3 regions of the Bacillus coreaensis genome follow, and region 3 is predicted to be linked to each of the others. Evidence: riboswitches for the same ligand, from Rfam matches in the RefSeq annotation. Region 3 holds a riboswitch; each other region holds the start of a gene.

Region 1 (3,281 bases), on a different contig from region 3:
AATCATTAAAGGAGTATGAAGGTTGAGCAGGTCATATTAAGCAAAATTGATAGATGTGCTCAGTAGTTATGCTAATGTGATCCTAATGGTAGGATCGGCAAATAGGTTATTCATCCATTCAACCAAGCGTACTATTAAATCTGAATTTTCTAGGAGGAAAATACAATGAACCAACTTAAAGGAATACATCACGTAACAGCTATTACCAGTAGTGCAGAAAAGAACTATGAATTTTTCACCTATGTATTAGGGATGCGTTTAGTTAAAAAAACAGTCAATCAAGATGATATTCAAACCTATCATTTATTCTTTGCTGATGATAAAGGCAGTGCTGGCACAGACATGACATTCTTTGACTTCCCAGGCATTCCAAAAGGTATACATGGTACAAACGAGATTTCTAAGACATCTTTCCGTGTACCAAGTGATGCAGCATTGGAATATTGGGTAAAACGATTTGATCGTTTAGACGTCAAGCATACGGGAATTAAAGAGCAATTTGGCAAGAAAACTCTGTCTTTCGTTGATTTCGATGATCAACAATATCAATTAATTTCAGATGAATTAAATAGAGGGGTAGAATCTGGTACAGCTTGGCAAAAGGGTCCTATCCCATTGGAGCATGCCATTACGGGTTTAGGTCCTGTCTTTATTCGAATTGCCAACTTTGATTATTTTAAAGAAATGTTGGAAAAAGCGCTATTATTTAAAGAAACGGCTCAGGAAGGATCCTTCCATTTATTCGAAGTAGGGGAAGGCGGTAATGGAGCATCCGTTATTGCAGAGCACAATACGATTCTCCCTCAAGCTCAACAAGGTTATGGCACCGTCCATCATGCTGCATTCCGCGTAGAGGATCGCTCCGTATTGGATGAATGGACAGAGCGATTGAATAGTATGGGATTCTCGACATCTGGTTATGTCAATCGTCACTTTTTTGAGTCATTATACGCAAGAGTTGCTCCACAAATTTTATTTGAGTTTGCGACAGATGGCCCTGGTTTTATGGGGGATGAACCTTACGAAACCCTTGGGGAAAAACTATCTTTACCTCCGTTCTTAGAGCCTAAACGAGCTCAAATAGAAAAATTAGTACGCCCCATTGATACAGTGAGAAGTACAAAGGACATCATTAAAGAATAGTATCGTTTCTTCTTTTTAATGCTCCGTTTAAAAGGAAAGTGTTCTGTTTGTTTGAACAGGATGCTTTCCTTGTTTGTTTTTTTTGCTATACCTTTTTTAAAATTCCTAATGTATCTTCTTTAGTCTTTCTCAATTAAAAGCGTTATAATGTCTTCGTTTGCTTCACAATTGTTTTTAGGTGGTTGATTATTTCTTATTGGTAAAACAACAATTAACCAAGTCTCTTAAGAAATAAGAATGAAGAGAGCGTAAAGGGTATGGCAATTCTAGTTAGTAGTATTGTAATCAAAGGATAATGGATGAGTTCACGCTGTCGATGGAGCAAGAAAAATCTATACCTTTACTAAATAAAATGGTTATATTATTATTAACATAATTAACTAAACATCTTCTACTAGGGGTGCCCTATCTTCGGGCTGAGAGAAAAACGTCAAGTTTTTTAACCCTTTGGACCTGATCTGGATTATACCAGCGTAGGAAAGTAGCCAAGCAGTGAATGAATGTAACCATTCTATAACTAACAAGGCTAGGTCCATTTATTATTGGAGCTGGCTTTTTTGTGTTTGATAGTTTCAGAGTTTTCCTATGTAAAGCTCATCACGTGTTCGTAATAATGTAAATCTGGTTGTTCAGGTACTACATGGTATTGCCTTAAGAAAAACATTGAGTGCTTATTAATAAATAGGAGGATTTTGTAAATGAGAAACACACACAAACTTACATTAACAGCCATGATGATTGCCATTGGGACACTTTCGAGTAATATCTTTTATATTCCAATTGGATTTATAAAGGTATTTCCCATTCAGCATTTTATCAATGTGTTGTCAGCGGTTCTATTAGGACCGTTTTATGCAGTTGCTCAAGCACTATGTGTTTCCATATTGAGAAACATCATGGGAACCGGCTCAGTTTTTGCTTTTCCAGGAAGTATGGTTGGAGCGTTGTTGGCTTCTCTTTTCTTTTTGAAAACAAGGAAGATTTATATGGCCTTTTTAGGGGAGGTAATCGGTACGGGAATCATTGGGGCCATTCTTGCCTACCCAATTGCCATATTAATGCTGGGGCAAAAAGCGACCTTGTTTGGATTTGTCCCTTTATTTATTTTTAGTTCTCTTGTGGGCGCATTTTTTGCTGCTATCATTCTAGCTATCTTTTTAAAGAAAAATATAGCTGTTTTTTTGACAAAGTGAATTAGAAAAAGAATTTAGTAGGGAGTTGTTTACTATAGGTATGGGGGAATTTGCTCTTTTAGTAGCGGCTGGGTTAAAAGAGTTTTCTTCACACTTAATGCCACAGGAAACGGGAAGTCGTCCACTATGTGCTGGAAGGATTACCAAACCTAGACATTGCCAAAAGGCTTTTTATCAGTGAGGTGACAGTAAAAAACACCTAAGCTCCATCTACAAAAACCTCGAAGTGAAAAATCGGAACGAACTACTTATGCTTTTGGTTAGGAAGAATGGGAAGTGAATGGTTATATGGAAGTAATTTTTCTCCACTGATAACGGAATGGCGGGCTAACCTAATTCGCTGAAAAAACCATCCTATTGGATGGTTTTTTACATCTATGTTTTTCCTTGTATCTGTAAGGAATCTCCAGAAACAATTCTTTAAATGTATTATAGAAAATAGCACGTTTAAATAGCCTGCTCTTGCATTTTTGTATTAACATTTTTATCAATCATGGTAATCTATACATAAATGATGTTTCCCTAAGGGAGGAAGAGAACGTATGCGTAGAATTGGAGTCATTGGACCTCCTCCGTCTATCGACCGTATTTTTGAGGTTGCCAATGAATTTGAACATGACATTGAATTTATTCCTTTTCCATATGAGGAAGCACGAGATGCAAAGAGGATTGTAATGGAGAATAATCAGAAGGTCAACGGGTGGTTCTTTTCTGGGCCGATTCCTTATGTGATGGCAAAAAATGTGTTAGATTCTAGTATAGATTATGTGTATTCACCGAATACAGGTTCAAGTTTATATAAGTGCCTTTTGCAATTGCATTACGAGGTGGGTCATGCCTTAGATGGTATTTCAATTGATATGATTGAGACAGAAGATGTTCAACGGGATCTTGACGAGTTAGGTGTTTCAGTAGGAGATGTGTTTATTAAAACATTCAATCATG
Region 2 (3,281 bases), on a different contig from region 3:
TAAGTATTATCTTTCTCTTGGAGTAGTCCTCCTGGTATTGCATAAGAACAGCACCTACCAATCGAAAATCAGACTGGGTATTAGGGAAAATACGAATAACTTTCTCCCTTCTACGGACTTCCTGGTTTAAGCGTTCAAGAGAATTTGTGCTTTGGATATGAGGGTGCACCTTCTCAGGAAAGTTTAGGTATTGAATGGCATCTTCGAAGCCTTCATCTAAAGTTTCCAAGGCTTTAGCATATTTAGCCTCATCCCCAAACTGGTTCATTAATTCATTCTTAAACCTGCGGATATCATCCACCGTAACAGCTTCAAAGACCCGTTTAATCATTGTGCGTATCTCTGTGGAATCCTTCTTAGGGAGTTTCCCTATTATGTTGCGTTTAAAATGTACCGTGCATCTTTGCCATGTAGTACCAATAAAATCGCGCTGTATTGCCTTTTGTAGCCCTAGATGAGCATCTGAGATGACCAGTTTTGGAGATTTAAGCCCACGGGATTTAAGCTGTTGGAAGAAACGACTCCAACTCTCGAAATCCTCTGCATGATCCACACTAAGCCCAAGGATTTCACGGGTATTCTTCTCGGTAATGGCAGTCGCAATGTACACCGCTTTTGAGACAACTTGGTTATATTCCCTGACCTTAATATACATGGCATCCACAAAAATATAAGGATAATACATGACATTCAAAGGGCGTTTGGACCACTCATTAACAATGGGGTCAAGCTTTTGAGTAAGAGAAGATACAAACGATTTTGATATACTTTCCCCACAAAGCTGCTCAACAATATTTGTAACTTTCCGAGTTGAAACACCGTTAATGACCATTTCTAGCATTGAGATGACTAGGGCTTGGTCACAGCGAGCATACTTTTCGAAGACAGAAGTGGAAAACTCTCCATTTCTGGTCCGAGGTACCTTTAGCTTTAGTTTCCCAATACCTAGGATCAATTCACGTTCATAGTAGCCGTTTCGATAGTCCCGGCGATCTGGAGACCGTTCATAAGCAGCGGCACGTAAGTAATTGTCCCTTTCATTTTCCATGACTTCATTAAGGACTAAGACAATCGCTGATTTAATCACCATATCCAGATTAGAATTGATAACGGATTCTTTTAAAAGGCCTAAATCTAGGTTAAACTGAAAGTGAGTCATTTTATTTCCTCTTTTCATTGTTTATCGTCGCTGAAAACAGTGTTGCCAAGAGTGAATAAAATGACTCTTTCTTTTTACACAATTATATGGACTTAATCGTTTATTAAAGTCTGAGTTGTTGTATCTGCAGTAATTAGAAAGCATAGCACTTTTTGAAGAAGAATTGGAATATATTGAATATTATAATCATAAACAAATTAAAGCAAAGCTAAAAGACCTAAGTCCAGTAGAATAACGAACTCAGGTCTTGGAAGCTGCCTAAACTATTTGTCTAAATTTTTGGGGTTAAATCATACACAAGGGTTTTCCTGTATGGAGCATAGGGGGCTCGAACCCCTGACCTCTACGCTGCCAGCGTAGCGCTCTCCCAGCTGAGCTAATGCCCCGAATTTCTGAAACGATATAAAAATATTATACTACATCATTGTATTTTTACAATACCTGAAAACGCATTTTTTGCCTAAGCTAAATATTGTAGGAGGCATGTAATATCAGGGCTTCATAGGGCAGTTATGAATAACTCGTAACCTTTATACGATAACTTCCGAATCTTTCATAAAGTGGTTCTGAATCGTGGTCTTTTATAACTATTCAGGAAAATTTACCCTTCCATTTCCTATGGTTTCATGTATAATAAATGAGAATTGAATAGCAATAACTAGGGGAGTCCAATAGTTTGGGCTGAGAGAGAGACACGTTTAAGTTTCTTGACCCTTTGGACCTGATCTGGATCATACCAGCGTGGGGAAGTTAATAACAATCTATTAATTTAGATTACACTTCTACATATTAAGCCGGGTCCGTCTATTTTTGGACCCGGCTTTTTTATTGTGTTTTTCTTACTTCGATCCCCCGTTTTTTCTAGATCTCGTCCTTTTATTACATTTTATAAAAGGAGAGATTTATCATGGCATCAACTTCATTAAATCAATCGAGTATTTCCATTATGTCAAGTTTTTCAGGAAGTAAAAAGGTATATGTAGAAGGCTCAAGACCTGATATTCAAGTACCTATGCGAGAAATTGCACTTAGTCCTACATCTGGAACTTTTGGTGAAGAAGAAAATCTACCAGTTCGGGTATACGATTCAAGTGGACCATATACCGATAACCAATTTTCAGTCGATATAACTAAAGGCTTACCTAATCTAAGACATAACTGGATACGAGAAAGAGAAGATGTAGAAGAATATAAAGGAAGAGAAATAAAGCCGGAAGACAATGGATTTAAAGATGATCATGACCCAAGAGCGAATCATAAAATCTTTCCGGGACTCAACCGAAAACCATTACGAGCGAAAAAAGGTCAGAATGTAACCCAACTTCATTATGCCAAAAAAGGGATTATCACTCCTGAAATGGAGTTTATCGCCATTAGAGAAAATATGAAACCAGAGTTTGTTCGTGAGGAAGTGGCAAAAGGAAGAGCGATCATTCCGTCGAATATCAATCATCCAGAGATGGAGCCAATGATCATCGGACGTAATTTTCACGTGAAGATAAATGCGAATATCGGAAACTCAGCTGTTTCCTCTTCAATTGAAGAGGAAGTGGAAAAAATGACATGGGCTACCCGCTGGGGGGCAGATACCATTATGGATTTATCAACAGGAAAAAATATTCATACAACAAGAGAATGGATCATCCGTAATTCTGCCGTTCCGGTAGGTACAGTTCCTATTTATCAAGCACTTGAAAAAGTGAACGGTATTGCCGAGGATTTAACTTGGGAAGTTTATCGTGACACATTAATTGAGCAAGCAGAGCAAGGTGTCGATTATTTCACTATCCATGCCGGGGTTCTTTTAAGGTACGTTCCTCTAACGGCGAAACGATTAACGGGCATTGTTTCAAGAGGTGGCTCGATCATGGCTCAGTGGTGTTTGTATCATCACCAGGAAAATTTCCTTTATACTCATTTTAACGAAATCTGTGAAATTATGAAGGCTTATGATGTAGCGTTCTCTCTTGGGGACGGTTTACGTCCTGGTTCTATTGCAGATGCAAATGATGAGGCACAGTTTGCAGAACTAGAGACATTAGGAGAACTAACCCAGATTGCATGGGAGCATGATGTACAGGTAATGGTGGAGGGGCCAGGGCATGTACCAATGCATCTCATT
Region 3 (3,281 bases):
AACCAATTGTTCATGCATCTAAGGCAATTGAAAAGGTTGCGAGCGGAGACCTATCTATAGATGAGATTCAAGTGAAGAATAAAGACGAAATTGGGGCAATGATCCAGTCTGTCAACTCAATGGTTTCTGGATTAAGAGAAGTTGTTATACAAGTTAGAGATTCATCAGCTCAAGTTGCAGCTAGTAGTGAACAACTAAGTACAAGTGCGCAGGACAGTACTCAAGCAAGTGAACAAATTTCTTATATTGTTGAACAAAACTCAGAGGGTATGGATTTGCAACTGCAACATTTAACCAAAATTCACACATTAATTGAAGAGATGTCTAGCAATATAAGTTTGATTACAAAAAGTAGTGAAAAAATGCTCGTCACAGCTGATAATACGTTTCAAGTTACAGATCAAGGAGCATTATCTATAGAAAAAGTAGTTAACCAAATGAATTTGATTAATGATGGTGTTTTGAATGCCTCAGAAATCATTCGTCAGTTAGGTAGGCGTTCAAATGAAATTACTTCTATCCTAAATATGATTACAACGGTTGCAGATCAGACGAATCTGCTAGCCTTAAATGCGGCAATCGAAGCTGCAAGAGCAGGTGAACATGGCAAGGGATTTGCTGTAGTTGCAGACGAAGTAAGAAAGCTCGCAGAGGAATCAAAAAAATCAGCTGATCAAATTACAAAAATGATTTCTTATATCCAATCTGAAACGGATCTAGCTGTATCTGCAATGGAAGAACAGTCTCACAAAGTATCAGAAGGATTCGAATATAGTCAGGATGCAAAGAAAGCGTTTGCTCTAATTGGAGAGTCAATGGGAGACGTAATAGAAAAGGTATCTGACGTTTCATGTGCCATTGAGCTACTAAGTATGCATAGTACAAATGTCGTACAAGCAATTGACGAAGTAAAAGGAATCGCAGAAGAAAGCGTTGCAACAACCAGAGAAGTAGCAGCCGGAACAGAAGAAAACGTTGCTACTCTCCAGGAAGTAACCGCAAGTGCTCAAGATCTATCAGGTATGGCAGAAACCTTACAGCAGTTGGTTCGCAGATTTAAAATATAAACATGAAAAGCATCTAGTTTCAACTAGATGCTTTTCTATTTAATTTTATATGATATAATGAATACGAAATTATAAACAAACTACATACAACGAAACCACAAGGGGAGCGTTATGCTGAGAGTGAACGTTTGTTCTGACCCTTTGAACCTGTTAGATAATTCTAGCGCAGGGATGTGGAAAGACTGCATTTTTCGTGTAATCATGTCTATCTACGCTCTCCTTGAGGTTTCCAGAAAAAGGGGAGATTTTTTTATATGGGAAACAAACGATTAATTATGATGATTGAAGCATCTTTTTTTGCAGCCTTTGCATTAATTCTAGACCTTCTTCCATCGATTAAACTTTCGCCTAGTATTTCTATTTCATTTGCGATGGTACCAATTTTGATTATCGCCTTTAGATGGGGATTCGTTGCTGCAACCGCTTCTGGCTTTTTATGGGGACTATTACAAATTGCTATGGGTGATGCATATATTTTGACTCCGTTACAGGCCTTCATTGAGTATTTTCTTGCCTTTGCGTTTATTGGATTTGCAGGTTTTTTTATGAAAAAAATTCAGGTAGCACTAACAGAAAATAAAAAGAAAGCCCTTCAATGGATCATCGTTGCCACATTCGTTGGAAGTGCGGCACGTTATTTTTGGCATTTTATCGCGGGATTTTTATTCTGGGGAGAATATGCACCGGATGGGATGTCTCCATTCTTATTTTCACTAGGCGTAAACGGTGGAACAATGATTGGAGCAGCCATCTATTGTTCCGTTATTTTATTCCTTTTAGTGTCTAGTTCCCCAAGATTTCTTCTCCACAAAAGGGTTTCCTCTCCAGAGACTTTGAAAAAAATATCGTAATCCAACACTCGTCCAATGTTTTGGGCGAGTTTTTTGTATGGTTTTTCCTCAATGAGAGAAACTATACCAATAACTAACATTTCAAATGGAGGATTTTATGAAAAAAACTTCATTTATCATTTTTTTGGTCATTTTTACACTGTTCTCTCATCATGGACATGGCCAGGAAGTGAAAAAGGCAGCTATTATTATTGACGATTTTGGTGGTGGTGTGGGAGGTGTTAAGGATTTTCTAGAAGGTGATGTGCAAATCACAGCGGCTATTATGCCTTTTAATGAGCTTTCAAAAAAGCATGCAGAATGGGCATATGAAAATGGCTTAGAGATCATGGTACACTTGCCTATGCAGCCGAAAAAAGGAAAGGCATCTTGGTTAGGACCAAAGCCAATAACGAATGATTTATCAAAGGAAGAAGTAAGAAAGAGAGTCATTGATGCTATCGATAGTGTTCCTCATGCTATGGGATTAAATAATCATATGGGCTCGCTTGTCGTTGAGAATGAAGAGATTGTCAGGGTGATTGTCGAAGTGGCAAAGGAAAAGCAGCTATATATTGTAGATAGTGCAACAAGTCCAAAATCAAAATTTGAGGAAATCACTGAGGAATTAAATGTACCATTTATTAAGCGAGATGTGTTTTTAGATGATATCTGTTCTGTGAATCAGGTCAAAAAACAAATGCTTATTCTTGCAAGGATTGCGGAGAGCCGAGGTACCGCTGTTGCGATTGGACATGTTGGTACATCAGGTAAGGTATGCTCGTTAGGAGTTACTGAGTCAATGCCTCAATTTAAGCAGAAACATATTAAGGTCGTCCCTGTATCTGAGCTGTTATCTGATTCCATCCGATCTAAGTATTTTCATCTATATTAAAAGTGGCTGTCCATTGGGTAGGGTACTCCCTCTGGACAGCCTTTTTTATTGATACATGCTTGGCACTTGGTTATGTTCAACATTCACATCATCTGAAGTATACAAGAGAATGGACACGGAACCGCCTCTTACTTTGGAGCGTATCAAAATAGGATGCTTATAGTTATTCATAAAAACAAAGTCAGGTCCATACCAGCTTACTGTTGCATCGCGACCTGGAGGAACATAAGGTACACGTTTGGAGTGGGAATATCGTTTCACGATTTTTAACCCTGCTCGATCCACAGCATTAAAGAGGGTAGAAGATACTTGGCAAATACCTCCGCCGACCCCCTCAGAAAGCTCACCTCGAACAATAATGGGAGCTGGAGTATATCCACGTTCTTTAGTCCTTTGACCAACCACCTCATTGAACGAGAAGGTCTGACCTGGAAATAGGACGTAGTTATTTATTGCCTCGGATGATATTCTAATATTATTTGTTCTTGA

The links. Region 3 has a riboswitch for thiamine pyrophosphate ahead of thiT (energy-coupled thiamine transporter ThiT). Riboswitches for the same ligand answer to the same signal wherever they lie in the genome.
Region 1: it holds a riboswitch for thiamine pyrophosphate, as region 3 does, so the genes downstream of both, thiW (energy coupling factor transporter S component ThiW) here and thiT (energy-coupled thiamine transporter ThiT) in region 3, are expected to answer to the same signal.
Region 2: it holds a riboswitch for thiamine pyrophosphate, as region 3 does, so the genes downstream of both, thiC (phosphomethylpyrimidine synthase ThiC) here and thiT (energy-coupled thiamine transporter ThiT) in region 3, are expected to answer to the same signal.

Annotation. Positions count from the first base shown of each region.
Region 1 covers NZ_JBOCCY010000003.1:1,421-4,701, forward strand. The annotation lists gene ACQ5H4_RS06005 (ring-cleaving dioxygenase) at 166-1,143, shown strand; TPP riboswitch at 1,530-1,640, shown strand; gene thiW (energy coupling factor transporter S component ThiW) at 1,842-2,336, shown strand; partial or broken gene ACQ5H4_RS06015 (LuxR C-terminal-related transcriptional regulator) at 2,453-2,539, shown strand; gene ACQ5H4_RS06020 (helix-turn-helix domain-containing protein) at 2,879-3,281, shown strand, end outside.
Region 2 covers NZ_JBOCCY010000015.1:93,243-96,523, forward strand. The annotation lists gene ACQ5H4_RS18760 (IS256 family transposase) at 1-1,159, opposite strand, end outside; partial or broken gene ACQ5H4_RS18765 (IS3 family transposase) at 1,260-1,394, shown strand; tRNA gene ACQ5H4_RS18770 (tRNA-Ala) at 1,473-1,545, opposite strand; TPP riboswitch at 1,810-1,924, shown strand; gene thiC (phosphomethylpyrimidine synthase ThiC) at 2,067-3,281, shown strand, end outside.
Region 3 covers NZ_JBOCCY010000001.1:422,265-425,545, forward strand. The annotation lists partial or broken gene ACQ5H4_RS02210 (CHASE3 domain-containing protein) at 1-128, shown strand, start outside; gene ACQ5H4_RS02215 (methyl-accepting chemotaxis protein) at 270-1,067, shown strand; TPP riboswitch at 1,158-1,256, shown strand; gene thiT (energy-coupled thiamine transporter ThiT) at 1,322-1,918, shown strand; gene ACQ5H4_RS02225 (divergent polysaccharide deacetylase family protein) at 2,016-2,792, shown strand; gene ACQ5H4_RS02230 (VanW family protein) at 2,838-3,281, opposite strand, start outside.